DNA from 4 places in the Neorhizobium sp. PAMB6716 genome. Region 2 is predicted to be linked to each of the others. Evidence: predicted binding sites of a transcription regulator. Region 2 holds the regulator's gene; each other region holds the start of a gene.

Region 1 (7,693 bases), 860 kb from region 2:
GGCTCCAACGGGCGCATGGACGAGGAGGCGGTGGCGCGCGCGCTGCATGCCCTCCATCGGTTTCGTGCGCTGTCGGATCAGGCGCGGGCCACGCGGATCTTCGTGCTGGCAACCGCTGCTGCCCGCGAGGCAAGCAATGGCGCGGCCTTCATCGCCGAGGCGCAATCCATTCTCGGCCAGCCCGTGCAGGTTCTCTCCGGTGAGGAAGAGGCTTATTATTCGGCGCTCGGCGTCATCAGCGGCTTCAACGGCGTTGATGGTATTGCCGGTGATCTCGGCGGCGGCTCGCTCGAACTCATTGACGTCAAGGGCCGCGAATGCGGCAAGGGCATCACGCTTCCGCTCGGCGGGCTTCGCCTGTCGGAAACATCCGGCGGCTCGCTCACCAAGGCGCGCACGCTGGCGCGCGCCCAGCTGAAGGATGCAAAGCTTCTTTCGCGCGGCGAGGGGCGCATCTTTTATGCCGTCGGCGGCACGTGGCGCAACATCGCCAAGCTGCACATGGAAATGACGCAGTATCCGCTGCACATGATGCAGGGTTATGAGCTGCCGCTGGCCGACATGCAGAATTTCCTCGAACTGGTGCTGACCGCCAGGGACAGCAAGGACGGTGCCTGGCAGTCGGTGTCCAAGAACCGCCGGGCGCTTCTGCCCTTCGGCGCGATTGCCATGCAGGAAGTGCTGTCCGCCATGAAGCCGTCCCGCGTGGTGTTTTCCGCGCAAGGCGTGCGCGAAGGTTATCTCTACGCGCAGCTGCCGGATGACGAACAGCAGCTGGACCCGCTGCTGGTGGCGGCAGACCAGCTGGCGATCCTGCGTGCCCGCTCACCCGAACATGCCCGCGAGCTTGCCGACTGGACCGGCCGCATGGTCGCCCATTTCGGCATCGAGGAAACCGAGGAAGAAACCCGCTATCGCCAGGCGGCCTGCCTTCTCGCCGATATCAGCTGGCGCGCACATCCCGATTACCGGGGCCTGCAGGCGCTGAACCTGATTGCCCATTCCTCGCTTGCCGGCATCACGCATCCCGGTCGGGCCTATCTGGCGCTCGCCAATTATTACCGTTTCGAAGGCCTGCACGACGACGGCGCCACCGGCCCGCTGTCGCAGATTTCCACGCCGCGCCTGCTCAGCCTTGCAAAACTGCTCGGCGGCCTGCTGCGCGTCGTTTATCTCTTCTCGGCCTCGATGCCCGGCATCGTCGACCATCTGTCGTTCCGCCGGTCCAGCAATCCGGATCTCGATCTGGAATTTGTCGTGCCGCACGAGCATGCCGATTTTGCCGGCGAGCGGCTGGATGGCCGGTTGCAGCAACTCTCGAAGCTGACCGGCAAGCGGCTGGCCTTCGTCTTCGAATAGACGCCGGTTCGGTCAGGAGGCGCGGGGCAGGTCCGCGCCTGTTGCGCCAGCTGTCATCCGCCGCAAGGCCAGAACGCCGACCGGCTCGTCGCGGCCCTTGACCATATGTTCCCCTTGCGGCTCTGCCACCACATCCGGCGGCAAGACCAGCCGCTGAAGAAGATCAGCCGACACCAGATGCGGTTGCTTCAGCGTCTTGCAGAGGCTCTCGATGCGGGAGGTCGTGTTCACGACATCGCCGAAATAGGTGATCTTGTGGTGGAAGACGCCAATCTCTGCCGTCACGACAGAGCCACCATGCAGCGCTGCCGACAGTTGCGGAACAAGGCCGTACTTCTCCACCCACCAGTCGCGGTCACGGTCGATCTCGTCGAGCATGTCGTAGAGGCACCGCACGCAGCGTGCCTCTTCCACACCCTCCTTCATCGCCCAGGTGACGATGGCGCAGTCGCCGACATAATCGTCAATCTCGCCCTGGTGGTGCCGGACATGCTGGGCAAGGGCTGCAAACACCGCGCCGAGGAAGGCTTGCGCCTTGAGGTCGCCGAACTGGCGGGCATAGGCGCTCGAGCCCACGACGTCGAGAAACAGGAACACCCGCTCCTCCTCGACCGGGTGCCGGTAACGGCCGGTCAGCAGGCTCAGAAACACACGGCGCCCCAGCAATTGGCGGATGCGCAGGACGGTAATGCCGAAGAAGAACATGACCAGAGTGTAAAGAAACGCCGGCGGGCGAATGAGAAGCACATCCTTCCAGCCGGCGTCGAGCAGCCCAAGTGTCTTCATCAATGCGCCGGTCAAGGCAAAGCCGCTGCCGGACAGGATGAAAAAGAGGCCAAGGCTGGAGAGGATGTAAGCGGGAGTGGCCAGTCGCCGCACACGTTCCAGCAGTCGCGGCATCAGCAGCCCGCTTTCGAAGGCAATGAGCGGAAGGCTGCAGGCCAGTGCATAGATGGAGCCGATATAGAGCGGGCCCCGCGCTTCAAACAGCAGGATGTAGATCACGCCCGTACAGGCGATGATGGCGATCAGCAGTGTCCAACGCAGGACCCGAAACAACGGCCTCCCGTGCACGCTTGTTTTGACAGGTTCGCGCATGAGCCTCCCGTGGCACGGTCTCCCTCGGGCGGGATCCCACTGTGAGGTCGACGCCGGTCACGCCACGATAAGGGACCGGCCGGTTCGCGCAAGTGCAGAAATGGGCGCCGGCAGGCAGCGCCCATTGTCAGTCTTTCCAGAGGCTTACTTGGCCGTCAGAAACGTGCCGACGTCGAGCAGCACGAATTCGTTGTCGTCGGCTTTGTCCAGCGCGCGGCCGGCCGAGAAGGGCAGGTTGTTGTCATTGCCGACGATGATGTGGGTGGCATCCACCACATCGACATTCTCGATCGTCACGAAGGGCATGGTGTAGACGCCGTTCTCGCTGCCCTGCATGGCCTTCTTGTCGGGATCGGCGATGTTCATGAGGTCGATATAACCGATCTTGCGGGCGGCCTTGCCGACGTTTTCATCCGACATCTCGATCTTGTAGATACGCTTGTGCTTGGCCGGTGCATCAAAGCAGGTCGGCTCCGGCTTCTTCGGGTCGGCGCAGGCCTTGGACGGGGAGCCGGCGCCATTGTCACGTTCGATGACGAGGGCCGTGGTGGCATCCACCATGTTGAAATCGCCGATGGCAACGCCGCCTTCACTCAGCGGATAAAGCCAGCTGCGGCCGGTCCAGGCCTTGGAGGCGGCATCCAGCTCGATGATGCGCAGTGCCGTCTGGCCGTCGGTCTTTTCCACCGAACCGTCTTCCAGGAACAGCGGACCTTCCAGCAGGCCGTAAAGCTTGGCGCCATCCTTCGACATCGCAAACCCTTCAAAGCCGCCGGAGCGCTTCAGGTTGAACACCGGCATTTTTGCCGCAGGGTTGGCCGGCAGGCTCACCAGTGCATTGTCGGGCGAGGTCACCGGCTTGCCATCAACCACGGTTGCAATGACATCGGTCAGACGGCCCTCGATGTCGAATTTCAGCACGTAGGGGCCGAATTCTTCGCCGACAAAAAAGCCATCTGCCACCGGCTGGATCGATTCGACGTCGAAATCGGCGCCGGTGAGATAACGCTTGTCAGCGCCTTCCATGGCAATGGGGAAGGGGGCCTTCTTGTCCGGGTCTGAGAGGAACACGGTGCCGAGACGTTCCACCTTGCCGGCGGCCCAGTCGATCTTGATGTGATGCAGCATCAGCATGGTGTCGCTCGAATTGTTTTTCGAGCCGAAACCGTTGTCCGAGAGTGTCCAGAACGTACCGTCGGCCATCGTCTTGATGCCGGAAAAACCCTGCAGGGGCTGGCCATCGAAGGGCAGCGAAAGACCGGTGAGGCGCACGCCGTCCTTGCCGGGAATGCTGGCGAGTTTTTCGGTGCGCTTGCGGTCGGCGGTGGTGAACTTACCGGAGGTCTTGAGCGTTGCCGGAGCATCGGCGGGTGCTGCAATCATCGTGTTGGCCGGCAGCACGGCCTGCGAGACGAGCTTGGCCGGAAAGGCCTTTTCTTCGGCGTGGGACTGTACCGCCAAAACGGCAACCAGTGCGACGGAGGCAAGGAGAGTTCGGATCATGGAACACCTGTGCATGAGAGAAGAGAACAATCTCCTCCTACGTGCAGCAGATGACGCCACCATCACGCCTGATTGAAATTCCGATGAAATTTCAATGACAGAACCGCTTGCCTGGCCAACTGGGTCATGCGGGCAGTTTGCCGGCCCTGAACAGGCCGGGCGGGATCAGGCTGGCACCGATCCGGCAGCCATGTCCACGGTCTCGACCTTCTTGTCGATGAAGCGCAGGGCGACCTCGCCGGAAATGAGTTTCAGGGCCGGTTCCCCGAACAGTTCGCGCCGCCAGCCGGAAAGGGCCGGCACCTCGGCCTTTTCGCCTTCGGTGGCGATCTTGTCGAGATCGTCGCTGTTGGCGATGACTTTTGCCGCCACGCCATGTTTTTCAGAGATCAGGCGCAGCAGCACCTTCAAAAGCTCGACAGCGGACTGCGCGCCTTCCGGCGTATGCGAATGTTTTGGCGCCTGTGGCATGTCGGTTTTCGGAAGCGCAAGGGCGGTGTTGACGGCATCGAGGATCGCCGTGCCCGACGACGAACGTTCCCAGCCCTTGGGAATGGTGCGCAGGCGCCCGAGAGCCTCGCTGTCCCGAGGCTGCTGCTGGGCGATTTCGAAGATTGCGTCGTCCTTCAGCACGCGCGAGCGCGGCACGTTGCGGCTGCGCGCCTCGCGTTCGCGCCAGGCCGTGACATATTTCAGCACCGCCAGTTCCTGCGGCTTGCGCAGGCGCGATTTCAGCCGAAGCCAGGCATCGTCGGGATGCATGTCATAGGTCTCGGTCGATTCGAGAACCGCCATTTCCTCGGCAACCCAGGTGGTGCGGCCTTCGCTTTCGAGCTTTGCCTTGAGGCTGAGATAGATGTCGCGCAGATGGGTGACGTCGGCCAGCGCATAATCCAGCTGCTTGTCCGACAGCGGCCGGCGGCTCCAGTCGGTAAAACGCGATGATTTGTCGATCTGGACGTTCTTGGTGCGCTGGACGAGCTGGTCGTAGGAAATCGAATCGCCAAAACCGCAGACCATGGCGGCGACCTGCGTATCGAAGATCGGATGCGGGATCAGCTTGCCGAGGTGATAGACGATTTCCAGATCCTGGCGCGCCGCATGGAACACCTTGACAACAGATGTATCGGCCATCAGCTCGAAGAAGGGCGTCAGATCGATGTCCTTGGCCATCGGATCGACGATGACTTCGAGATCCGGGCTTGCCATCTGGATGAGGCAGAGAATCGGCCAGAAGGTGGTTTCGCGCAAAAACTCCGTATCGACGGTGACGAATTCGGATTGGGCGAGCTTGCGGCAGGCATCTTGAAGAGCGGCAGTTGTTTCAATCATCAGCTTCGGTCGTCAGGCACAGAGGAAAGATCGTTTAACCTTCCTTTCCCTTTCACCTGCCGATGTCAACAGAGACGGAAGTCTTGCGCACCATCATTGCAAAGTCGCAGCAATTATTCCGCGGTAACCGGGGCATCCTCATCCGACCGGCCGGTACGCAGCGCCTCGATATTGTCGCGGTGAACGATCTCGTAGGGCGCGAAATAGTCGATCCAACCCTCTGCGATTTCCGGCGCCACAAATTCTTCAAGTCGCATCGTGTCGATCTGAGAATCGGCGATCCGTTCCAGCAGCCGCTTGAGATAGGCGCGGTTGGCGTCGATCAACGCGGGCCCGTATCCGCCGTCTGCAATGCGTTCCTCGCTGCCGTGATTGGGCAGGATGCGCCTGATCGGCAGTTTTGAGAGGCGGTCGAGTTCCTCGATATGGCGGGCAATGCCCAAAGGTTCGGAGATATAGGTGATCGTGTCTTCCAGCGTATCGCCGGCCAGCAGCAACTGTTCGTCGGCAAGCCACAGCACGGTGCCATCGGCGCTATGAATATCGAACTGCAGGAGATGCACCGACCGCCCGCCGAGCCGAAGCTCCAGCCTGTCGTCAAAGATGCGGTTCGGCATCACCACCGGATGGATCGGCGGGTCCTTGGCGGCGAGCGCCTGTTCGTTATCGGTTATGGCCTGCAGCGTCAGCCGGTTGGCGATGATGTCGCAATCGGCAAAAACGGCGTTTCCGGCAATGTGGTCGGTGTGCCAGTGGCTGAGGATCACCGTGAGGCGGGAGACGCCGCGCCCTTCGAGATGGCTGCGGATAGCACGGGCGTGTTCGAGCGACATATGCGTATCGTAGACGAGCGCCTCGTTGCCCGAAACGAGCGCGTAGCTGGCGATCCCCAACGCATAGGCGCCGTCATCCAGCCAGTTGCGCTCCGGCCCGTGCAGGCGCTTGCCGGCGATACGGCCGTCATAATAGGCAAACAGGCCCGGATAGGGCTCGAGTATGCGAAGGGTGGCGCAGAGGTCCGTCATGGCGGCATCCACAGGCTTGGAGACAGGGATCAGACAACCCGGACATAACTCGTCATGCCGGTCTTCTGGTGCTCGATGATGTGGCAATGCAGAACCCAGTCGCCGGGATTGTCGGCCACCAGCGCAAGCTGCACCTTTTCGTCTGGCGCCACCAGATAGGTATCTGATATCAGCGGAGTGACCGCGCGCGCGGACGACGCGACCACCTGGAAATTCATGCCATGCAAATGGATCGGGTGCAGGTGCGGCGTGTTGTTGGTGAGGTTGAACACGTAAGTTTTGCCCAGCTTCATCTCGGCCAGCGGCGCGGAGGGATCGGCAGTGTCACCCGGCCATGGCACCTTGTTGATCGCCCAGAAGGAATAACCAAGCGTGCCGCAGATCGAATCACGCGCCGCATTTTCGGCGGTGGCGCTTAACACCAGCGGAATTTCCTCAGCCGATGAAAGGTCCGGTTTTTCGAAGGGGTTTTGCGCCAGCGGCGGCACGTCGCCAAGGCTGCGCTTCAGGTTTGCACCGACGCTTCGAAAGGTCGCCACAGCCTTGGCGGTGGAGGGTCTTGTGTCGGTGAGCGTCACGATCTCTCCCTCGCTCTCCGGCATCAGCAGAACGAGATCCAGCCGCTGGCCGGGGCCGATGACGAGGCTGTCGAGGGGAATGGCTTGCGGCAGCGGTTGTCCGTCGAGCGCCACGATGAGGGCCTTGGCGCCCGACAACGACAGCTGGTAGAGGCGCGTCACGTCGGTGTCGGCGATGCGCACGCGCACCAGCCCGCCGCTTGGCGCATCAAAGGCCGGCTCCACCTGCCAGTTGGCGCCGCGCACGGTGCCGAAGGTTCCGTTGCGGGCGGCATCGCGCGGCTTGAACTGCTCGATGAACTGCCCGTCGCCGCCAAGCCGCCAGTCGCGCAGGTTGATGTCGACTTCGGCGTCGAACACCGGGTCCTTCGGATCCTCGACGATCAGCAGCCCGGTCATGCCGCGTCCCATCTGCGTCAGCGTGTTGCAATGGGGGTGATACCAGAAGGTGCCGGCATCGGGCGGGGTAAAGCTGTAGTCGAACGTATCGCCGGTATAGACGTAAGGCTGGGTGAGAAAGGGCACGCCATCCATGCGGTTTTCAATGCGAAGACCGTGCCAGTGAACGGTCGTCGGCTCGTCCAGCCGGTTGGTGAGTTTGGCGTCGATCCGCTCGCCACGGCGCAGGCGAAGTGTTGGCGGCATGACGGTGCCGGGGGAACCGGCCATGCCATAACTCATCACGCCGCGCGTCAGGTGCTGGCCGTCGAGCAGCGCATCGGTGGTCCTCGCTTCCAGATGAACGGCGTTTGCCGCAGACGCGGGACCGCCGAACAGGCCGGCTGCCCCAAGGCCCAG
Region 2 (7,693 bases):
CTCGACGTGACCGAGAGCAACCGCAAGATCTCCGACCAGCAGGTTGGCTGGATGAAGCAGATGGCCGAGGCCGGCACGCTTGCCAAGCATTTCAACACGGGCATCTTTGTGAACGGCGCCTCCAGCCGTCCGGAAGCAGCCGGTGTTGGTGTCGCCCTGATCGGCTCGTTCTACATGATGCTGATCGTGCTGGTACTGGCGCTGCCCATCGGCGTTGCCGCGTCCATCTATCTTGAAGAGTTTGCGCCGAAGAACCGCTTCACGGACCTCATCGAAGTCAACATCAACAATCTGGCGGCCGTTCCCTCGATTGTTTACGGCCTTCTCGGTCTTGCGGTGTTCATCAACTTCATGGGCCTGCCGCGTTCGGCCTCGCTGATCGGCGGCCTGGTGCTGACCCTGATGACACTGCCGACGATCATCATCGCCACGCGTGCGGCGCTGAAGGCTGTGCCGCCGTCCATTCGGGCAGCAGCGCTCGGGCTTGGCGCCTCCAAGATGCAGACGATCTTCCACCACGTTCTGCCGCTTGCGATGCCGGGCATCCTGACGGGCACCATCATCGGTCTGGCACACGCGCTCGGTGAAACCGCGCCGCTTCTTTTGATCGGCATGGTCGCCTTCGTCGCCAACTACCCGACCACGCCGCTCGATCCGTCGACGGCCTTGCCGGTGCAGATCTACATGTGGGCTAACGAGGCGGAACGCGCCTTCGTGGAGCGCACCTCGGGAGCAATCATCATCCTGCTCCTGTTCCTGATCGCAATGAATGTTGGCGCAATCCTCTTGCGTCGTCGCTTCGAACGGCGTTGGTAGAAGGACCCGGACCATGAACATGATGTCGGAAGCAGCAGTTGAAAAGGCTCTGGATCAGAAAATGAATGACGTTTCCTACAAGATGGTGGGCAAGGACGTTTCTGTCTATTACGGCGAGAAGCGGGCCCTCTTCGACGTAAATCTCAATGTCCGCGAGAACACGGTGACGGCGTTGATCGGCCCTTCGGGCTGCGGCAAGTCCACCTTCCTGCGTTGCCTCAACCGCATGAACGATACGATCGAAAGCTGCCGCGTCACCGGGCGTATCACGCTCGATGCCGACGATATCTACGATCCGTCGATCGACGTGGTGGAACTGCGCGCCCGCGTCGGCATGGTGTTCCAGAAGCCGAACCCATTCCCGAAGTCGATCTACGAAAACATCGCCTACGGCCCGCGCATCCACGGTCTTGCCCGCAACAAGGCGGATATGGACCAGATCGTCGAGGCAAGCCTGCAGCGTGCGGGCCTTTGGAACGAGGCAAAGGACCGCCTGCAGGAATCCGGCACCGGCCTCTCCGGTGGCCAGCAGCAGCGCCTCTGCATTGCCCGCGCCATTGCCGTTTCGCCTGAGGTCATCCTGATGGACGAGCCCTGCTCGGCGCTCGATCCGATCGCAACGGCCAAGGTGGAAGAGCTGATCCACGAACTTCGCAGCAATTACACCATCGTCATCGTCACCCACTCGATGCAGCAGGCGGCCCGCGTGTCGCAGCGCACCGCCATGTTCCATCTCGGCCAGCTGGTCGAGGAGAACGATACGGACAAGATGTTCACCAACCCGGATGATCAGCGTACGCAGGACTACATCATGGGCCGCTTCGGCTGATTGCCGTTACACCCATGCCCTTGCGCTGACACCCCTATCCGAGGACGCCAAATATGCCTTCGCACATCCTTTCGGCCTATGACGAAGACCTGAAATATCTGAACCGCCGGATTTCCGAAATGGGCGGCCTTGCCGAGCAGATGTGCGGCGATGCCGTGCGCGCCCTGGTCAATTCCGATGGCGCGCTTGCCCAGAAGGTCATCTCCGACGACGTGATCCTCGATCACGCCGAGCGCGAGATCCAGGAAAAGGCGATCATCACCATCGCCAAGCGCCAGCCGATGGCTGCGGACCTGCGCGAAATCATCGGCACGCTCAGGATCGCTGCCGATCTGGAGCGCGTCGGCGACCTTGGCAAGAACACCGCCAAGCGCGTCATCGCCGTGCAGGGCACCGGCGTGCCGCGCAAGCTTGCCCGTGGCCTGGAACACCTGTCGGAGCTTGCGCTGGTGCAGCTGAAGGAAGTGCTGGACGTGTTTTCCAGCCGTTCCGTGCAGAAGGCCGAAGCCATCCGCCAGCGCGACGAGGAAATCGACGCGATGTACACCTCGCTGTTTCGCGAGCTGTTGACCTACATGATGGAAGATCCGCGCAACATCACCAGCTGCACGCATCTTCTGTTCTGCGCCAAGAACATCGAGCGCATCGGTGACCATGCCACCAACATCGCCGAGACCATCTATTACATCGCAACAGGTGCCCAGCCTGAAGGCGAGCGCCCCAAGGACGATACGTCCAACACGCTTGGTGCTGTGGCCGAGTAAGGCCATACTGACGGAGTGCCTGAACCATGCTGCCCAAAATTGCGGTTGTGGAGGACGAGGAAGCTCTCAGCGTCCTCCTGCGCTATAATCTCGAGGCCGAAGGCTACGAGGTCGAGACGATCCTGCGCGGAGACGAGGCGGAAATCCGCCTCCAGGAGCGGTTGCCGGATCTGTTGATCCTCGACTGGATGCTGCCGGGCGTATCGGGCATCGAGCTTTGCCGGCGCTTACGCATGCGTCCAGAAACCGAACGGCTGCCGATCATCATGCTGACGGCACGCGGTGAGGAAAGCGAGAGGGTGCGCGGCCTTGCCACCGGTGCCGACGATTACGTCGTCAAGCCGTTCTCGACGCCGGAACTGATGGCACGGGTGAAGGCCATGCTGCGGCGTGCCCGCCCGGAGGTTCTCTCCAGCGTTCTGCGCTGCGGCGATATCGAGCTGGACCGCGAGACACACCGCGTTCACCGCAAAAGCCGTGAAGTGCGGCTTGGGCCAACGGAATTCCGCCTCCTGGAATTTCTGATGGCCTCGCCGGGCCGCGTCTATTCGCGCTCGCAACTGCTCGATGGCGTCTGGGGCCATGATATCTACGTGGATGAACGCACCGTCGACGTGCATGTCGGGCGCCTGCGCAAGGCACTCAACTTTTCCAACATGCAGGATGTGATCCGCACCGTGCGCGGCGCCGGATATTCGATGGAAGCTTAACGCGCGTTCGTCACTTCTGATGAGACACGGTTTTGACGCCCGGCGGCTTGTGCTTCGGGCGTTCTTTCTGTCGGCTTTTTTCAAAGTGTCTCCAGGCACAAAAAAACGGGCGCGAGGCCCGTTTTCAGATTGCTGAGCGGCAAGCGCTCGAAGACGATTTCAGGCGCGGGCGGCAGCCGAGATGTTGGCAGCTTTGCGGCGCTCGTTGACCGGCTGGTAGGCGAGGCGAGCGTGATATTTGCAGTAGGGCGAGGTATCGGCAGAATCCGAACCACAGAAGTGGAAGTCGTCCTTCAGGGGATCGCCCATCGGCCACTTGCAGGTGCGTTCCGTCAGGTCCGTCAGCGAAAGCTTACGCGACATCGGCACCACGACATTGCTCGGGGCGCGGAATTCCGTCGGCTGTACGGCCTCGACTTCCGGCGCTACCACGGCAACACCAACCGCATGGGGCGTGGTACGGGCAGGATTGGTCGTGGTGCGGGCCGCAAAGTTCGGCGCGCGCGGAGCAGAGGTGGTGCGCTTGGGCGCGGTGCGCGCCGTTGCCTGCGTGCCGCCGGCCTTGACGCGGCCTGGCAGGTTGAGACGGTGTACCTTGCCGATCACGGCGTTGCGGCTGACGCCGCCCAGCTGTGTTGCGATCTGGCTTGCGCTCAGGCCTTCGGCCCAAAGCCGCTTTAGTCTCTCGACGCGCTCGTCCGTCCAGTTCATGCCATCTCTCCGCCGTAGGGGCTGTGCGGACAGAATCGCTCACCTGCCGGCGGGAAGATTTCCTGCCGGACATACCATATATATGTGCTTGGTGACTAGTTCCGCCGCATGCAGTCTAGTAATTGATCTTTAACCTATCGACCCCGGGACTCGCTGACAAGAGTCGGCGGAATCGCGGCGAATCGATTTCAGGGTTTTCCCCAACTTGCTTTTAAGGCGAGTCTTTTTTGTCACAGCGCAAAAGCTTCGCGCAAGCCAGCCTCACGCAGCGGAAATCCCCTGAAATTCAAGCGATTTGTTGACAGTTGATCCTGAAATGCCGATAGTGCGCCAGCCGCCGCTTAAGGCGGCATTTTTAGTTTCTGGTTTGAATTCCGGCGGCCGTGCCGCCACAAGGGATTATCGTTGCCCAAGGAGTGATGTCGCCATGGCTGAAGCCGCACTTTTCGACACCTTTGCACGGGCTCCGCTGCGTTTCGTGCGCGGCGAGGGCGTCTGGCTCGTGACGGAAACGGGCGAGCGATATCTCGATTTCGGCGCAGGCGTTGCCGTGACCTCCTGCGGCCATTCCAATCCGCATCTGGTCGCGGCGCTGAAGGACCAGGCCGACAAGGTCTGGCACCTGTCCAATCTCTATGAAATTCCCGAGCAGGAACGGCTTGCCCGCCGCCTGACCGAGGCGACCTTTGCCGACAAGGTGTTCTTCACCAATTCCGGTGCGGAAGCGCTGGAATGCGCTATCAAGACGGCGCGTCGTTACCATTATTCCAAGGGCCACCCGGAAAAATTCCACATCATCACCTTCGAAGGCGCCTTCCATGGCCGCACGATTGCGACGATCGCTGCCGGCGGCCAGGAAAAATACATGGAAGGTTTTGGGCCCAAGGCGCCCGGTTTCGACCAGGTGCCGTTTGACGACATGGACGCGCTGAAGGCGGCCATCACCGAAAACACCGCAGCGCTGCTGATCGAGCCAATCCAGGGCGAGGGCGGCATCCGTGTGGTCTCGAAGGAATTCCTGCGTGAACTGCGCCAGATCTGCGACGACAACGGCATCCTTTTGATGTTTGACGAGGTGCAGTCCGGCGTTGGTCGTACCGGCAAATTTTTTGCCTATGAGGCAACCGGCATTACCCCCGATATCATGGCCGTGGCCAAGGGCATCGGCGGCGGTTTTCCCTTCGGCGCCTGCCTTGCCACCGCCGAGGCCGCCTCCGGCATGAAGCCCGGCGTTCACGGCACGACCTATGGCGGCAATCCGCTCGCCATGGCTGTCGGCAATGCCGTGCTCGACGTGGTGCTGGCCGATGGCTTCCTCGACAATGTGCGCGACGTGGCGCTGGTTTTCCGCCAGGGCCTTGCCTCGCTCAAGGACCGTTTCCCCGATGTGATCGAGGAAATCCGCGGTGAAGGCCTGATGCTGGGCGTGAAAGCCCGCGTGCCCGCCGGCGAACTGGCGCTGGCCATGCGCGAGGAACATCTGTTGGGCGTTCCCGCCGGCGATAACGTTATTCGTCTGCTGCCGCCGCTGGTGGTGACGGCGGAAGAGGCCCGTGAGGGCATTGCGCGCATCGAGCGTGCGGCCGAAAAGCTCAGCCGCGAACAGTTGAAGAAAACGGCCTGACGGGCTCTTTCGTAACGCAAGGGCCGCCGGACGGCGCCCCGATGGATTGGACCATGGCATCACCTAAGCATTTTCTCGATCTCTCGGCCGTTTCGTCCGGGGAGCTGCGCACCATTCTCGATGACGCCCGCACCCGCAAGCAGGCCACCAAGGCCGGCACGGCGGACAAGCCGCTGGCCGGCAAGATGCTGGCGATGATTTTTGAAAAGCCGTCTACGCGCACCCGCGTCTCGTTTGATGTCGGCATGCGCCAGCTGGGCGGCGAAACGCTGTTTTTGTCGGGCACGGAAATGCAGCTCGGGCGTGCCGAAACCATTGGCGATACCGCCAAGGTTCTGTCGCGTTATGTCGATGCCATCATGATCCGCACGACCGACCACACGCGCCTGCTGGAGCTTGCAGAGCACGCGACAGTGCCTGTGATCAACGGTCTCACCGACGAAACGCATCCCTGCCAGATCATGGCCGACCTCCTGACCTTCGAGGAACATCGCGGGCCGGTGGCGGGCAAGACCTTCGCCTGGACAGGCGATGGCAATAACGTGCTGCATTCCTTCGTGGAAGGCGCTGCCCGTTTCGGCTACCAGATGAACATGGCCGTGCCGCTGGGTTCTGAACCCTCCGACAAATATCTCAACTGGGCGCGCAACAATGGCGGCGACGTCAAGCTGTTCCATGATGCCGAACGTGCCGTCGATGGCGCCGACATGGTGGTGACCGATACCTGGATCTCGATGAACCAGGAACACAAGGCGCGCGGCCACAATGTCTTCCAGCCATACCAGGTCAACAGCCAGCTGATGCAGCGCGCCAATGCCGATGCACTGTTCATGCACTGCCTGCCGGCGCATCGCGGCGAAGAGGTGACCGACGAGGTGATCGACGGTCCGCAGTCCGTCGTGTTCGATGAGGCGGAAAACCGCCTGCATGCGCAGAAGTCGATCCTGGCCTGGTGTTTTGGCGCCGTCTGACGCTTTTGGGCGAGCGGCTTGATTTGACGGTCGGGCCACCCCATCTGTCGGCTTTCCAATCGCGCCCGCACCCCTGCCGGTTCGGGCGTTTCAAGATACATCGTCGGCCTCTTTGCCCGGTCAGCGGTTCCGCTCGGCCGCCTTATGTGCGAAATGGGTGCTCCGGCGCGAAGGAGTAAGTCATGGCAGAAGCTGTAGTGGACGTGAGTGAACTTAATCTGGCGGGCGATGACCGCGTTATCCCGTTCCAGGTCGAGGGACTGGATGTGCGCGGCCGCGCCGTACAGCTCGGGCCGCTTCTGAACACCATTCTCGGTCGTCACGATTATCCGGCACCGGTTGCCCGGCTGCTCGCCGAAGCCATCGTCCTCACGGCGCTGATCGGCACATCGCTGAAATTCGACGGCCGTTTTACCGTGCAGACGAAGGGGGATGGTCCCGTCGATCTGCTGGTTGCCGATTTTTCGAGCCCTGAAAGCCTGCGCGCCTATGCCCGTTTTGACGAGGAAGCGCTGGAGGCTGCGGTGAAGGCTGGGCGCATTTCGCCGCCAGAACTGCTGGGAGAGGGATTTCTCGCCTTCACCATCGACCAGGGCCAGGGCATGCATCCCTATCAGGGCATCGTGCCGCTGGACGGTTCGTCGCTCGAGGAAATCGCCGGGGTCTATTTCCGCCAGTCGGAACAGATCCCGACCAAGGTGCGCCTCGGCGTGGCCGAACTGATCGACCGTGATGAGGCGGGCAAACCCCGCCACAACTGGCGGGCCGGCGGCGTTCTGGCGCAGTTTCTGCCGCAGGCGCCCGAGCGCATGCGCCAGCAGGACCTGCACGGCGGCGATGGCGACGAGCGCGACACCGACCACCTTGCCTCCGACGATGCCTGGGCCGAAGCCAGCATGCTGGTGCAGACCGTGGACACCGACGAGTTGACCGATCCGGTGGTCGGCATCGAGCGGCTGCTGTTCCGTCTCTTCCACGAACGCGGCGTGCGGATCTTCGAACCGCAGGCGGTTCTCGATCGCTGCAGCTGTTCGCGTGACAAGATCAAGGGCGTGCTCTCCGGCTTCACCGCCGAGGAAATCACCGCAAGCGTCGAAGAGGGCGAGGTTTCCGTCACCTGCGAATTCTGCTCGACCACCTATCGCTACGATCCATCAGAACTCACGCCGGCCTGATCGGGACGGTGATGTGCCGTTCCCGTTCACGATGATGCCGTGAACGGGAGTGATCAAGGCGGCCTTGTTCAGGGGCTTGAGCATTCAAAGCTT
Region 3 (7,693 bases), on a different replicon from region 2:
GATCCCGATCCGGCGGGCGCAGAGCATGCGGCGCTCGAAGCGGTCAAGGTGAAAGAGATTGCCGCTCAGGCCCGGAAGGTCGAGCCTGTAGTCTCCGCTGTCGGGCGTATCCTCCAGGTTCATCATCCGCAGTAGCGTGGATTTTCCCGAGCCGCTCTCGCCCACGATACCCAGCACCTCGCCCGGATAGACCTTGGCCGACACATCCTGAAGGGCGACGACGTCGCCGTAGCGTTTGCCGATATCGGTCATCGAGAGCAGCGGCGGCGTGGTCATCAGCTGCGGCGGCAATTGCTGCAGGGAAGCAGCGGTCATGTGCGTGTCCTGAAGCGTCATGGGGTGAGCTTTCCATTCGTGTACCAGGTGTCGCCTGTCGCAACCGTCTCGCCCTCGGCGCGGCGGATCGCCTTGACGCCGAACTGGCTGTCCGACAGTTCGTGCGCCGACGTCCCGTCGTCCTTCGGGATCTCGTTCATGAAGTAGCCTTTCACACCGGAGCGGTCGCAGGTGAGGCTTGCGTGGTCCTCCACCTTGTAAGGCACGTCGGAGAAGACCAGCGGTTCCACGCGGGTAAACGGTGGCACGGCAAACAGCCGCTTCTCACGACCGGCGGAGAGGAAGGTGAGGTGCCGCGCCATGTGGAGCTTTGGTACGTCCCAGCGGGGGATCGGTGATGGTGTCATCACATGCCGACCATTGACCAGCGCCGGATAGGCGGCGCCCTGCATGATGCGGCCGGAGCGCACGATCTGCTCGTAGAGGGTCAGCCACAGCCGGCTGTAATCGGCATCTGCATGCATTTCGCGTGCCGTCGACATGTTGGGCTCCACCGGGCGCAACGGTTCCGGGTTTGGAACCTGCAGCACCAGGATCTGGTCGTCCCGCAGTTTTTCCTCGGGAATACGGTGACGGCTCTGTAGAATGGAGGCTTCCAGCGTATCCATCGTCTCGGAGGCGCCAGAGACGCGGGCGATGAAACGGCGGATCGAGGCGGCATTGACGCCGTCATCGGCGCCCTGATCAATGACCTTGATCGACGACGACGGCTTGATCAGTGTCAGCGTTACCTGCAATCCGCCGGTTCCCCAGCCTCGGGCGATGGGTACTTCGCGGCTGGCATAGGGCATTTGGCAGCCGGGAACCGCAATCGCCTTCAGCATCTTGCGACGCATTTCGCGTTTGGCGGACGCGTCGAGGAAGCCGTAGCTGAAGGCTTCCCATGGCCTGGTGAGGTTTGAAAGACTCATGCCGGCTCCTCCTGGCGCTGGATGGTTGAGGATGTGGCAGGCGCAGCCGTCCCGGCCTTGGCGTCGCGCAGCGCATCCAGCGAGGACTGGAAGGTGACGTAATGCGGCAGCTTGAAGTGGATGCAGAAGCCCGAGGCCTCTACCGGCTCTGTGTGGTAGAGGAAGAACTCCTCGTTGACCGGCGAGTTTTTTGGCGCGGCCGGCGCGTTAAGATCCAGCGTTGCGCCGGCAATAACCTTGACCTCGTTCCAACCGAGCGTCGCGCAGAAGCCGAGTTCGAGCTTGCCCGACTTCCCCTTGTTGGTGACCTCAGCTTGGGAAACTTTCACGCGCCCGGCAGAGAACACCGTGCCGCGCGGGTGGCGTACCCTTAGCTCTGCCTCGGCGAGGCGCAGTTCATTGACGGTCGGATGGGCATTGCCGTAACCGCGCATGGCCGAATAACCGAGCGCCAACACCCCGCCGGTATCGGCCCTTGCCAGGCTCTGCAGCGTATGCGCCCGCTTTGCGGGGAAAAGCAGCGGTTGCCGGGTCAGGTCCGGAATGTCTTCCGGGGCTACGGGCGTGGCGGAAACATCGGCAACCAATCCGACGGCCTTCTGCCAGGCCGCAAGAGACGGCTGATGGGCCGGCGCGGGACTGGCGGCGGGTTCCACCGGAGTTGGAACAAACGGCTGCCCCTCCAACACGCTGGTTGCCAGCAGGCGGTGGGAATAATCAAGCGTCGGACCTAGGATCTGACCACCCGGAATGTCCTTGAAGGCGGCAGAGATCCGCCGCACGGTAAACAGGCTCTCCTGCGTGACCGGCTCTGCGATCGCAAGCCGCGGCTGGGTGGTGCGCCAGGCGCGCAGCAAAAGAACCGTCTCGTACAGATCGCCGCCGGACTGTGCCAGCGCAAGCGCTGCCAGATCCGGCTCATAGAGCGAGGCTTCGCCCATCACCCGGTCGATCAGCCAGGGCAGCGCCTGGCGGATGGCCGCCACACGCTGTGCATCGATGTCGCCGAGACCGGCACGATAAAGCCTCTCGGACTGTTCTATGGCGCGCTCACCGCCACGGGTCGCCACATAGGCCATCACAGCACCTCAATCGTTGCGGATCGCGGCAGGCCGAGCACTCTGTCGCCGTCGATCAAGAAGAGTTCGAAGCCAATCGGATATTCGCAGCGGGCACTCCGGATCGTCCAGACTTCGTCCGGGATGCCGCCGATCCAGATCTCCACGGCGCCTTCGATGCCGGGGCCTGACAGCCGGAGACCCCGACCGCTTCCGATATCGGCTGGAGCGAAAACGGTTGCCCCTTCATCCGGATAGAGATGCGAACCGGTCGGCACGTCGCGCAGTGCAGCGAGACCGTCTGGCGTATCGAGCGCAAGGAAGGCGTGATCTGCCTCAGCCGCGGGCGTGAGATAGGCGCCGGTTGCGGCAATCCTTTCGGAGAGACTGTCATCACAGGCGAAGACCCGGCATTCCCGATCGACAAGGGTTTCTGCAAGCGCGTAAGGATCGCTACCCGGCAACGACCGGATCTCGCCAGGCCGCGCGAGCGCCCACATCAGGGCTTCATAGGTGGCGTTTGCGCGTGCCTCGGACAGATTTCGAACTGGCACGAAAAGATCAGGGTGCGTTTTGGGACTTTGGATCGTCATCAGAACGTCTCCATCTCGACGCGTGTCGCTTCAACTGCACGCAGACGCTGTTCGTCGGCCGTCAAAATGCGCGTAGCTTGCGCCTCGACGAAGTGCGCGAGACGCTCTTTGTCCGCTCCCGCCATCGCTGCGGCGTCGATCACGGCCATAGCCATGGCGCGCTCAAGATCGCGGCCGATGACCATGCCATAGCCTTCGGTCTCCCCGCCTTTGACCCGGATATGGGCTTCCGCGACAAGCACCTCACCGAGATGAAAATCGGTGCCGGCAACGGTGTCGCGCATGGGGAGCATGACAAGCCCGGTGCGGCTTTGAACCACTTCGATCTCGCCAAGCAGGGGAAGCACGTCCTCGGCGAAGGTCTTCAGCGCGCCGTCATCGGCACGCGCCAGAGTGTCGAGAAGATGGGCATGGCAAGGCATTCCAGTGTTGGCGACGCCGGTCATTTCATCAATCATCATTATTCCTTTCGCGGACCGAACCTAGTCGCGGGAGGACGGGGAGGGGTCTGGGTCGTCGAGGGTATCAAAACTGAACTGCACGCGGTCTCCGGCCCAGACTGCTTCCGAGTAACCGATCGCTCGGCCGTCGGCGGTTACGTCCGTCTTAGTCAGCACAATAACGGGATGATCGACATGCTGGCTGAGCAGTCTTGCCTCATCGGGTTCCGGCCGCCTTGTGAAGATGGTCGTGCGCTTGCGGAAATAGTCGGTAATCCCGTGATCGCGATAGATTTCAGTTACGGAGGTGCCCGCAGCGCGTCGGGCGCCGAGGTCGGCGAAAAGTGCCGCTTCGTGAAAGGCCATTCCCAGACTGATCGGCACTCCGTCCGCAAAGCCGCGGCGCATGATGCGGTGAACGAGCGTATCCTCGGCAAGACCAAGCGCCTGAGCCACCCTTGCCGGTGCCGGTATGATCTCGGCCGAAAGATGTTCGCCTGCGGGCGCAATACCCTGTTCCAGAAGGTTCTGGCGAAAGCGGGTGCGCCGGCTGATGTTATAGATGATGAGCGGCGCCGCTTCAACGAAGGTCCCACGTCCCTGCTCGACCCGGAGCTTGCCCTCCACCGCGAGAGAGGCAACAGCCCGCCGCACCGAATGCCGGCCAACACCAAATGCCACGCAGAGCTCCGGTTCTGTCGGCAGGCGCGCGCCAGGAGCAAGCTTGCCCGAGGTGATGTCGCCGGCCAAGCGGTCTCGAATGATCTGCCAACTGTCTCTTTGCATGCACGTCGTCCGATTCATTCGAATGAATCGTGTGTAGCGCATGCGTATGACGTGGCGATGACGCTATCGGGTTGAGAGCGTTCTGATCCAGCCTAAGTCGCTTCCAATTGGTTGTCTGGGGCGAAGGGAATCGCTTCAGGTTAATTTTCCGTCTGGGCTATGAGCTTTTGGAGGTATTCGTCATTCGGGTTGGCCTTTTTGCGCCTGACCTTGAGGCTGTGCTTGTCGTTCGGGTTTCGGACAAGGGCCATGGCTATGTGTTTGATGAGAGCCATGTTCTGCGGCCCTACCCCGGTTCGCAGGCGAGTTCAAATAGCTGGTTGGTCGCCTTGATATGACTGTTGCGGCGGCCGCTACGAAAACTTCAGCCGCGAAGACGACGTCAGGATCAAGATCAAATGGATCGGAGGAAAGGAGCGGTAAGGTGCAATTGCAGGCCTAGATGAAGTCACGCCGCCCTTGGGGCACAAGGAAAAGCAATGACGCTTCATATCGGAGAAATCCTCCATCGCCAGCAGTCCCGGATATTGATCGGAATTGCCGCAATGGGGTTGTTGGTCGGTGGCTTGCTGTACTGGTTTGCCCAGCCAGTGGAGGCTGGCTGGGTCTGGTCCGCAGCGACCGCACCTGTCCTGCTGGGATTGTTCGCCCAGATCGTCATCTCTCTGCGAAAGGGTGATATCGGGCTTGATATCGTGGCTGCGCTTTCGATGTCCGCAGCCTTGGCGTTTGGTGAACCCCTGGCGGCGAATGTCGTGGCAATGATGTATGCGGGCGGGCAGCTTCTCGAGGATTTTGCGCAGGGTCGGGCAAAGAGGGAGATGACGGCGCTGATGGGCCGCGTCGCGCAAACCGCCATGCGGTTTGCTGGTGACGCGCTGGAACAGGTGCCGATCGCTGATATCAAACCGGGAGACCGGCTTCTCATTCGCCAGGGTGATGTCCTGCCGGTCGATGGTCGCGTGGCAAGCGATGTTGCCGTACTCGATCTGTCGGCTCTCACGGGCGAATCTCTTCCGCAGACCATTCTGAAAGGCAGCGAAGCGCTGAGCGGTTCAGCCTCTGCCGGCGCTGCGTTCGAGCTTGTTGCAATCCGCCCGGCTGCCGAGAGCACGTATGCGGGCATCGTGCGACTGGTCGAGGCAGCTCAATCCGGCAAGGCGCCAATGGTGCGCATGGCAGACCGCTACGCGATCGGTTTTCTGGCGCTGACGGTCGCGATCGCTGCAATCACCTGGTTTCTCACGCAGGACACGATCCGCGTACTCTCCGTGCTTGTTGTCGCGACACCCTGTCCGCTTATCCTCGCCGTTCCGGTTGCGCTCATCTCGGGAATGTCGCGCACGGCCCGTATGGGGGTTCTGGTCAAGGGTGGTGGTGTGCTGGAGGCGCTGTCGCGGGTGCGGACCGTGATCCTCGATAAGACCGGAACAGTCACGCACGGGCAGGCGGTCATCACCGAGATCAGGACGCGCGCTGGCTTTGCAGAGGCGGATGTCCTCAAAGCCGCAGCCAGTCTCGATCAGGCATCGGGCCATGTCGTTGCAACGGCCCTGATCAAGGCCGCACAGGCAGGTGGGCTGATTCTGTCCGTCCCGGTTGCGGTGGTGGAAACACCCGGAACTGGTATCGAGGGACTTGTGGATGGTCGCCAGATCCTTGTTGGCGGGAATGGTTTCGTTGCGGGTAAGAGCGGCAATATTCGGGCGGATGATCTGCTGCAGGATATGGATCCTGCTGCGATGACCGTGGCGGTTGGCATCGATGGCAAGGTGGCAGGCATCATCGTGCTGCAGGATCAGGTCCGTGCCGACGCGAAGCCGATGTTGGATGAATTGCGACGGGCCGGGGTCCGGCGGCTGGTGCTGGCATCCGGGGACCGCAGTGACATCGCCTCGAAAGTGGGCAAGCAACTTGGCTTCGACCTCGTTCTGGGCGATCTGTCGCCGGACGCCAAGGTTGCCGCAGTGCGCAACGAGATCGTCAACGGCCCGGTCATGATGGTGGGGGACGGCGTCAACGATGCTCCGGCGCTTGCCGCCGCCGATGTTGGCGTTGCGATGGGCGCACACGGAACCGCTTCGTCCTCTGAAGCGGCCGGTGTGGTTCTGCTGGTGGATGAACTCGCGCCGCTGGTGAAGGCCATGGCGGTCGCGCGCCGCAGCCGTGCGATCGCCCTACAAAGTGTCGTAGCGGGTCTCGGACTATCGCTTTGCGCCATGGCGTTCGCCAGCCTCGGCTATCTGCCGCCGGTTCAGGGGGCGTTGACGCAGGAAGTGATCGACGTCGCGGTTATTCTGAACGCCTTGAGAGCGCTTCGATAGATATTGTTGTCCAAGACTGTGGGGCTATTGTACCGTTGCCCTGGTGTGATTTGTTGATCCCAATCGAGCGACACACCAACGGTTTGAATGCACTTGAGGCGTGGCAAGCTCAAAATTCGCACGGGAGCAGAGAGGAGATTTACAAGTCTCCGCGCCATCAGGCCCGAGACCGCAGCGATTCAGGTTTCGTGCGCCAGCGGGAGGAGCTGCTCGAGCTTTTTGGATTGCATTGAAATGGGATAGCAGTGAAAGAAGTAATCGCAGTCTGTGGCTGCGCTTTTTTTGCTCGATTTTGGGTGGTGGTAATCAAGGTGAGCCTCCCCACTGTGGCGGCTATTTCTACATGGCGCCTATACCGGACAGTCGGCAATCGTGAAGAGTTTCGGGCGCCGGCAGGCGTACGAAAGTCCCCGAGGAAGGAACCCGCGGACCACAGGCGGATGCTATGGAGATTTCGCTTTTCGGCTGAGGCGCGGGGTGGCGAGACTACAGCCAGGAAGTTGATCGATGGCTACGGACAGGCCGCTTGGTTTCGCACCCGTGCGTCTTTGACAGCCCGGCGCCCGGCTCGCCGCAACACTGTCGACGGCGTTGATCCCCACGGACGCATGTCGGTTTGTCGCCGGAGGCGTGATGCCTGCGGCTGAGGTTTTAGCCATTTCATGGCGGGTCATGAAGCTGCCTCCCGGGTCGTCTTTGTTGCTTGTGGTGGTCCTCGCGGTTGCTTCCAGCGTGCAAAAACCTCGACGACGATCATTCGCCCGCCACAGCAGAAGCATGGCGGGCGGAAGTCATCGTGTTCGCCTGGATCGGCCTCATCGGCAGGTGCGGCGACGTGCAGGAGTTCGCGCGCAAGCGCAAGGCTGGTCTTTCGGGCAGAGCCTGCGAGAAGGCCGTAGTGCCGGATGCGGTGGAAGCCGCGCGGCAAGACATGGAGCAGGAAGCGGCGGATGAACTCATCGACGGCGAGCGTCATGACCTGCTGCCGATCGCGACCGTCGCGACGGTAGTCTTTGTAGCGGAAGGTGACGCCAGTGTCGTTAAAGGCGATCAGTCGGCGGTTCGAGATTGCGACCCGATGGGTGTAGCGTGACAGGTAGGCGAGCACTGCTTCCGGTCCTGCGAAGGGCGCCTTGGCATAGACCACCCAGCGCTTTTTCCGAACTGGCGATAGATGTCGCAAGAAGGCCTGCCGCTCGGCGAGATGGGCAAGAGCACCGAAGAAGCCAAGCCGCCCGGCATCGT
Region 4 (7,693 bases), 1.3 Mb from region 2:
ACGGATCAAAACCCTGGTTGATCAGCATCTTGCGCTTCAGCAGCGCAAAATCTTCGCAATCGCCAACGGAGGTGGGATAGGCCCAACGCTCCTCGACACCGTAGATTTCCTCGTCCGTCATCGGCTTGATTTCGGTGTTGACGGTATAGTTGACCTCAAGGATCGTGCGCCAGCCGTCTTCGGTCAGCGTCAGCGGGCCTGTATCCCGGGTACGGCTGATGCATTCGCTCTGGTAGGTGCGACAGAATTCATAGTGACCGATGGGGGGATTGGCCTTGCCGGTGATGCGCATGCTGCCGGCAAAAGCAAAAGCGGCCTGCGTGGACAGGAAGGTCAGGCAGAGGGCAGCAAGGCCGGCCCCGATGATCTTGGTGTACAACATGCGCGTTTCTCCTTCGTCGGGAGAAACATCGCACCACCGCCTTGATCGCTCGCGAAATTCGGCAGTCAAATCAGATGCTTGTTTTAGTCAAACTTGGCGCGAATTTGGCTAAAGTTTAAATCAAAACCGCAGCTCGGCTGCCGCCCCGTCGCAAGGCGTTGAGCGACGCGGCAAGATGCATTTGGATCAAACTTTATCGATCATCCGACAAGTGATTGAGTTTTCGGGAAAATGCCTACCCCGCGTCCGTGTGCCCAAAGGCGTCCCGGCGGCCGTGGCAACCCTTGCGATCCGTTCGCCGGTAGAGGCAACAAGCCGGAACGCGCCGTTTTTCACCTCTAAAAGCACCGCGAGGGGACATGAAAAAAATGTGCCGGAACAGGAATTTTTTTGGGGCTCCCGCCACGGGAGCGACAACACGTGCGGCTTTCCCGCAGCCGATTGCACGAAAAAACCCGCCGGGCAGGCGGGTTGAGGCAGTCGTTTTCCGGTTGCTGATTTTTAAAGAAACGTCCGCAGGCTTTCGCGTGTCTGGACGCTGGAAAATTCGACCGCCACGCCTTCCGCGAAGTGACGCACCACGCGGCCGCGCAAATGGTTGAGTAGAACGGGCGTACCGATCGGCGGGCGCATGTCGATATCGACGGCGGCACCTGACAGTGACAGGTCGACAAGGCGGCAGGCATGGCGGCTGCCGTCTTCCAGGGTCAGTTCGGCATGGGTGATGCGCGGCGTCAGGCGGTCATGACGGCGGTCTTCGGGCAGGCCGAGTTCGTGGCGGTTGGCAAGCCAGGTCAGTTGCGCTGCAAGTTTTTCGCGCTTGCGGTCCGTTGCCACCACCGACATGACGAAACCGTCATTGGTGAGTTCCAGGACCTTGCCCTCGATGCGGCCGAGATGATCGATATAGGCGATGATCCGTTCGCCCGGAAGCGGCGCACCGACGCAGGTGAGCACGACATCGCCCGGCGACATCTCGGTGATCATGCACGGATATTCGTCATGGCTTGCAAGCATCAGGCGCCCGGGCATGTTGACCAAGACACGCTGAAAACTGCGCACCGGCATCGGGCGGGTATGGGCTGGAGCGTTCCGGAACGTGAACATCACCGTCCTTCACATGTTCGTCTGTCGCAAGTCCATCATCGATACAGCCCGGGCGGTTAATATATGGTTCCAGGGATGACGCTATCACCTTGCGTCAGGGCTGGGGAATCGGCACCGGTCGGATCGACCGCAGCCGGTCGAAAATCCGATTTTCGCTGCGCACCGGTGGCGCAATTGCCGGCAAAACATCGGCAGGGGCGGTCATATCGATCATCTGCCAATGATCGACACCGAAGGCGCCAAGCGCAAGCGGCCGAAGCGCCGGTATCTGCCCGAGCGGCAAAAGGCTTGCAAGCAACCGGTCGGCGCGCCCCTGCGGAGAACGCAGCGGCAGCAACAGCGCCTCAAAGGCCGGATAAGACGAAGCCCCGGCGATCGAAAGATCCATCACAACCGGGCGTTCCGTCCGCAGCGCAAGGCTTGCGGCGCGGTTTGCGACGGCGCGGGAATGGGCATCCCAGATCACCTCGAACGGATTTGCCCGCAACTCTCTGTCGAACAGGTCGCAGATACGCGTTCCCGCCAGCCGGAACTTGAGGCTGCCGCCTTCCTGGTCGAGGATGAAAAGATCGGAAAGACGATGGCGCAAGGCTGCGGGATTGATCTGCGTGCGTGTCGGAACAGCCTCGCCGAGACGTAAGCTGTCCCAATAGCTGAAGATTTCCTTGCTGCGCTCGTTTCGCATTGGCACCATCTGTTTCGTTCCGAAGCGGTTCGTGACGCATTTCCGCCACAAATATGAAAGGAGCGAAAATCGTGCCAAGAGACCGGCACAGCACCGGCGGAGACGGTGACGGATGAGACAATAAGGCGGACACATGAGAAAAGCGGCCCGCAGGGTGCGAGCCGCCGAAGGTGTCGGAAGGGGCGCGCGCCTCCAGTCAGCCCTTGATGCGCAGCGAAAGGCCGGCCTTGCCGTAGACGGGTACGGTCTCGTGACCCTCGACCACGATGTCATCAAAGCGGCCCTCGAGAGCGCCGGAACGGATCACGGACAGTTCGTCGCCGGCAGACGGCGTGTAACCGGCAGCCAGCTTAACCCGCAGCACTCCCCCTTCGATTGCGGCATTCTTGCCGATCGTCAGGCCGCCCTCCTTGCCGGACACGGTGACTTCAAGGGTGCCTGCCTTGCGCATCACGAAATTGCCGGACACGGTAAGCTTCGGCCCCGCCACCACCGCCCGGCCGCCGGCGACATAAAGATCGCCCGTGCCGAAGGCGCTTGGTGAAGCCGCAACGAGCGCGCCACCTTCCACGATCACGCCGCCGGAAAAGCTGTTTTGGCCGGAAAGCGTCAGCGCACCGCTTCCCGTCTTCACCAGCCTGCCACCGCCTGCGATATCGTTCTTCCAGCTGTCGGCGGCATTAAAGCCGCCCTTTGCGGCGTCCATGGCAACCGTGACGTCGCCATCGAAGGCACCGAAGCCGTCGGCTGCGGCAAACAGGTTAAGGCGCCCCCAGCCTTCCGCATCGCTCATGATCGGATAACCGCCGCCAAGTGCCGTGCTTTTGAGGACGACACGGCGCTGGGCGGCATCGAGATAGGGAAGGCGGGTTTCGAGCAGCACTTCAGCGCCTTTCGGAACAACCGCTGCGGCATCACCGGCGCCAATCCTCGGCAGGCCGTAGGTGAAGCGGGGTGCAACGAAGGCTGCATTTTCGGCGCGGTCGGCAAACCGGTCCGTGCCGGCCGAGGCGGAATGCGCAAGCGCCATCAGGCCGGAAAAATCTGCAGCACCGGTTTCGCTGGCCAGAAAAGCCTGGGTCTGCTGATAGGCTTGCGACTTCAACACGGCATAATCGGACCGGTTGAGATTATAGGCGACGACGGCTGTTGCCTGCATGCGCCCGCCGATCACATCGGAAGGCTGGTGCATGCCGGCGCGGATGCGGTTTTCGCCCATGCGCACGGCGCGTGTCACCATCTCCTGATAGCGCTCAGGCACCAGATAGGCCATGACAAGCGCATCGCGCCAGGCTTCGGCCGTATGGCCGCTCGGAAAGCCGCCATCGCCGGCGGGTTTGGTGCTCTTGGCCGGCTCCAGCTCCGGCACAACGCGCACATCCTCGCTCCAGCGGTAGGGGCGGGCATATTTGTAATAACGTTTGGCGGGTTCGGTGGAGCCATCCTTGCTGCCGGCCTCCACCAGATCGACCGCCTTGCCCATAGTGGCATTGCCGTCCTTGCTGCCGACGCCGCGATTGTTGCCCTTGTCGTCATATTTGACGCTTGTCGCATCCGCGGGCATGGCGGTGATGGTCGTCGTCTGCTGAACGCCTTTGCGCCAGGCATCCGCGAGCGGCCCAAGCCCGTCGGTGATGCTGACGCTCTTGCCGCGACGGTCATCGAGATAGGCTTCGAGATCGGTTTCGGGCGTATGGGCAGCCGTCGTCCGGATCACGTAACCGATATTGGCGGCATGAACGTCCGGCTGCTTTATCGTGCCATCGGTTGCGCTGCGCGGCAGCCCGTCCCAGTCGGATTTGGCAATGGCGGGGCAACCGTCCTTCGCCGGCGCATCCTGATCGGCATCGACGAAGGGTGTGCGGGGTGTCCAGAGATCAAGGAAGCCGGACAATAGCCGCACGCCGGCATTGGTTTCCAGCGTCGAAAGGCAGGCATCGCCGCGCTGATTGCTGGCACCGTTATCGACATAGGCCGCAACGCCTTCTGCCGGATTGGCGCTGTCGGCATGACCAACTCCTGCTGGTGCCGGCAGCAGCACGATCGGATCGGCAAACGCCGGGGCAAGGGCTGTGGATAGGAGAAGGGAAAGGGTAAGGCCGGCAAGGGACGGAACGCGGCAGTTCATGATGGGGCCTTTCTGAGGAGGACGGCAGACAGGATGCACGCATGCGTGGTTTACCGGTCGCCTGGCGGACGGGTCGGGCATTAAGGTGTCGGCAATATCCCGGCGGTCGGGCACGGGGCATTCCCGGAAGCCCGCCTTTAGATCATGCGTGCGACAGTTTTCTTACAATCGGAGCATGACTTAGATTTTGCGCGAACTGTGCATGGCCTGTTCAGGAAGCAGCGTTGAAGCGGAGGGTCTTGTTACCTTTCCCAAATGCCGTGGCGTGCTTATATGACTGTCATCAAAACCGGGAAGGACGCGCAGATGGACGATTCGCCGAACACACCAGGGTCAGGCGATCAGCCACCGCATAACGCAGGCCGTCCGCCGGCTTCTGTCCCGAATACTGGGCCGGATGTGGGGCCGGCAGTGGGGCAAGGCATGGAGCGGCCGCGCGCGCCGGCCCAACCGATCTTCAATCTGCCGACACCGCTCGTTGTGACCCTTGCGGTGCTGGTCGTACTCTATCTGGTCGATACCTATCTGCTCAGCGACCAGTGGCGCGAGCTGATGTTGTTTGAGATGGCCTTCACGCCGCTGCGTTATGTCTATCCGCTGACCGATCAGGGGCTGGAATGGCTGTGGACGCCGGTCACCTACTCCTTGATGCATGGCAGCCTGGAACACCTGATCTTCAACTGCCTGTGGCTGACCGCCTTTGGAGCGCCCGTGGTGCGCCGCATCGGGCTCTGGCGTTATCTTGCCTTCTGGATTTGTTCGGCAGCCGCTGCCGCCTTTTTCCACGCGGGCCTCAACTGGGGGCAGGAGACGCTGCTGATCGGTGCGTCGGGTGTCGTCTCAGCCCTGATGGGCGCTGCGTGCCGTTTCGCCTTTCCCAAACATGGCGGTGGCATGCGCCGCGATTCGGCCAATTTCCTGCCGCGCCAGGGCATTGTGTCGGCGCTGAGGAACCGCACGGTTCTGGTTTTTACCGTGGTCTGGTTTCTGGGCAACGTGCTGGTGGCTCTGGGCATGCCGCTGGTCGGCTCGGATGCCGGCGCCATTGCCTGGGATGCGCATATCGGCGGTTTTCTGTTCGGCTACCTGCTGTTTGGCCTGTTCGATCCTTTGGTCGGTGAAAAAGAGATTGCTTAACAAATGCCGTCTGCAGGCAGTTGACTGTTGCAAAGCCTTTGAAGCGGGCGCACCATTCCTATCCGGGTGCGCCAAAAGCAGTGGGGAGTTTAGCCGACGGCGCATCCAGACATAGTCAATAGGAGGAATTGATGCCTGTCTCCGTCAAGAACATTCTGGATGCCAAGGGCCGTGACGTGATGTCCGTCAGCCGGGAAAAAACAGTGGCCGAAGTGGCTGCCATTCTGGCTGAAAACAAAATCGGCGCGGTCGTGGTGACCAGCCTTGAAGGCCGCATTGCCGGCATATTTACCGAGCGCGATCTGGTGCGCGTGGTGGCAGCCGATGGGGCGGATGGCCTGCAAAAGCCTGTTTCTTCAGGCATGACCGCCAATGTCATTCGCTGTCGCGAAGACACCAGCCTCAACGAATTGATGGAAACCATGAGCACCGGCCGCTTCCGTCATATTCCCGTGGAGGAGGGCGGCAAGCTCGTCGGCATCATCTCGATCGGGGACGTGGTAAAAGCCCGCATCCGCGAGGTGGAGGCCGAAACCGAGCATATGATGGCCTATATCGCCGGCTGATTCTGTTGCGGCGGGCGGCCGGAAATGGCCGTCAGCTGGCAAACACATCCTGCATGCGCTTCAACTCGCCGATGCGCGCCTTGGTTTCCTTGTAGCCGCGGTCGATTGCTTCGCCGGCGCGGTGGAATTCAGACAGGCCGATGTCGCTGAGGCGCGGATGCAGCGCCAGATCCGGCGGATCGCCGGCAAGGCGTGCCCGCGAAATGCGCTCCTGGATAATATTGAAGGCCTGCACCATGACGCTCGTCATGCCGATCCGGGCCTCACGCACCTTCGTGTGTTGTCCTTCGACCACCGGCAACACGCTGGCATTGTGCTTGACCACCGCCGAGCGGCCAAAGATGTCATAGTTGAGGTTGACGGCTACCACGAGCGGCTGCTCGTAGGCGCGGCAGACGGAGGTCGGCACCGGATTGACCAGGGCGCCATCGACCAGCGTGCGGTTGTTGCATTTGACCGGCTCGAAAATGCCGGGCAGGGCATAAGATGCCCGCATGCCTGTGATCAGCGAGCCGCTGGTGATCCACACTTCGTGGCCGGTGTTAAGTTCGGTACAGACTGCGACGAAGGGCCGGTCAAGGTTCTCGATGGCAATGTCCTCGAGATCCTCTTGCATGCGTTTGGTCAGCCGCAGGCCGCCGAACAGCCCACCGCCGCCAATGGTGAGATCGAGAAGACCGGCAATGCGGCGCACGGTGAGCGAACGGGCAAAGGTTTCGAGTGCATCGAGCTTGCCAGCCAGATAACAGCCGCCGACAAGCGCGCCGATGGACGTGCCGGCAACCATGCCGATTTCGATGTTTTCTTCTTCCAGTGCGCGCAACACACCGATATGGGCCCAGCCGCGCGCAGCCCCGCCCCCCAGCGCCAGCGCAAGCTTTGCCTTGCGCACCGGTTTTTCGGGGGCAGGCAAAGCCGAGGGCGTTTTCGCGCTCCCCTCTGCATTTGCTGCCGGCACATCGCCGCGATTCCAACTCCAGTTCAGCATGCCTGCATCCGTCCTTTAGCTGAACATCACCCGGACATCCATCTAACGTCCGTTCTGGTTTAGAATTCGTTGATTGTGTGACCGCGCGCCGATACCGGGATCAAATGCCGTTTACGCGTGCGTGCCGCCATAGACAGCATTTGGATCAAAATGCCGCTGTTCATCGATGACTTCAAGATGCGGCTTGCCATCGACCAGAGACACGGCACGATAAAAACACGAGCGACGACCCGTGTGGCAGCTGGCATCGTGGCCAGCGACCGCGACCTTCAGCCAGACGGCATCCTGATCGCAATCGGCGAGAAGCTCGACGACATTCTGCAGGTTGCCGGAGGTTTCGCCCTTCTTCCAGATTTTTGCCCGCGAGCGGCTGTAATAATGGGCAATACCGGTCTCGATGGTCAGCGCAAGCGCATCACGGTTCATATGGGCGACCATCAGCAGGTGGCCGTCGCGGATGTCGGTCACGATTGCGGTGACAAGGCCCGCCTCATCGAAACGCGGCGTAAACGGTCCGGCATCCTCCAGCGCCGCCTTGTCGAGCGGCGCCTCGTCAAATTCGATCGTCATCAAAAAACTGCCTTCGGACTTTATCCGGTCATTGCCGGATCATGGTGAGGAAACGCGCCTGCTCGGCGGCATTGTTCTGGTAGTCGCCGGTAAAGGTGGTGGTGAGCGTCGAGGAACCCTGCTTCTGGAT

The links. The regulator PhoB, encoded in region 2, activates phosphate uptake and scavenging genes when phosphate is short. The targets are predictions, from matches to a motif close to TGTCATNNANCTGTCAT.
Region 1: the regulator PhoB is predicted to act here: its motif matches at 4,044-4,060, upstream of AC4CWH_RS09970 (esterase-like activity of phytase family protein).
Region 3: the regulator PhoB is predicted to act here: its motif matches at 4,171-4,187, upstream of phnF (phosphonate metabolism transcriptional regulator PhnF).
Region 4: the regulator PhoB is predicted to act here: its motif matches at 4,453-4,469, upstream of AC4CWH_RS07520 (acid phosphatase).

Annotation. Positions count from the first base shown of each region.
Region 1 covers NZ_CM177835.1:2,033,329-2,041,021, reverse strand. The annotation lists gene ppx (exopolyphosphatase) at 1-1,359, shown strand, start outside; gene AC4CWH_RS09975 (adenylate/guanylate cyclase domain-containing protein) at 1,372-2,418, opposite strand; gene AC4CWH_RS09970 (esterase-like activity of phytase family protein) at 2,602-3,960, opposite strand; gene rnd (ribonuclease D) at 4,126-5,292, opposite strand; gene AC4CWH_RS09960 (MBL fold metallo-hydrolase) at 5,406-6,317, opposite strand; gene AC4CWH_RS09955 (multicopper oxidase family protein) at 6,347-7,693, opposite strand, start outside.
Region 2 covers NZ_CM177835.1:2,896,781-2,904,473, reverse strand. The annotation lists gene pstA (phosphate ABC transporter permease PstA) at 1-816, shown strand, start outside; gene pstB (phosphate ABC transporter ATP-binding protein PstB) at 830-1,645, shown strand; gene phoU (phosphate signaling complex protein PhoU) at 1,699-2,409, shown strand; gene phoB (phosphate regulon transcriptional regulator PhoB) at 2,436-3,119, shown strand; gene AC4CWH_RS14120 (GcrA family cell cycle regulator) at 3,279-3,830, opposite strand; gene AC4CWH_RS14115 (aspartate aminotransferase family protein) at 4,258-5,454, shown strand; gene argF (ornithine carbamoyltransferase) at 5,508-6,425, shown strand; gene AC4CWH_RS14105 (Hsp33 family molecular chaperone) at 6,608-7,600, shown strand; gene AC4CWH_RS14100 (tannase/feruloyl esterase family alpha/beta hydrolase) at 7,669-7,693, opposite strand, start outside.
Region 3 covers NZ_JBZAYW010000002.1:347,902-355,594, forward strand. The annotation lists gene AC4CWH_RS20170 (ATP-binding cassette domain-containing protein) at 1-315, opposite strand, end outside; gene AC4CWH_RS20175 (alpha-D-ribose 1-methylphosphonate 5-phosphate C-P-lyase PhnJ) at 333-1,247, opposite strand; gene AC4CWH_RS20180 (carbon-phosphorus lyase complex subunit PhnI) at 1,244-2,326, opposite strand; gene phnH (phosphonate C-P lyase system protein PhnH) at 2,326-2,898, opposite strand; gene phnG (phosphonate C-P lyase system protein PhnG) at 2,898-3,359, opposite strand; gene phnF (phosphonate metabolism transcriptional regulator PhnF) at 3,381-4,124, opposite strand; gene AC4CWH_RS20200 (heavy metal translocating P-type ATPase) at 4,604-6,448, shown strand; gene AC4CWH_RS20205 (IS91 family transposase) at 7,119-7,693, opposite strand, start outside.
Region 4 covers NZ_CM177835.1:1,561,576-1,569,268, forward strand. The annotation lists gene AC4CWH_RS07505 (transglutaminase-like cysteine peptidase) at 1-382, opposite strand, end outside; gene AC4CWH_RS07510 (PilZ domain-containing protein) at 884-1,489, opposite strand; gene AC4CWH_RS07515 (PAS domain-containing protein) at 1,584-2,183, opposite strand; gene AC4CWH_RS07520 (acid phosphatase) at 2,371-4,302, opposite strand; gene AC4CWH_RS07525 (rhomboid family intramembrane serine protease) at 4,726-5,439, shown strand; gene AC4CWH_RS07530 (CBS domain-containing protein) at 5,571-6,005, shown strand; gene AC4CWH_RS07535 (patatin-like phospholipase family protein) at 6,037-6,993, opposite strand; gene hisI (phosphoribosyl-AMP cyclohydrolase) at 7,105-7,563, opposite strand; gene folE (GTP cyclohydrolase I FolE) at 7,592-7,693, opposite strand, start outside.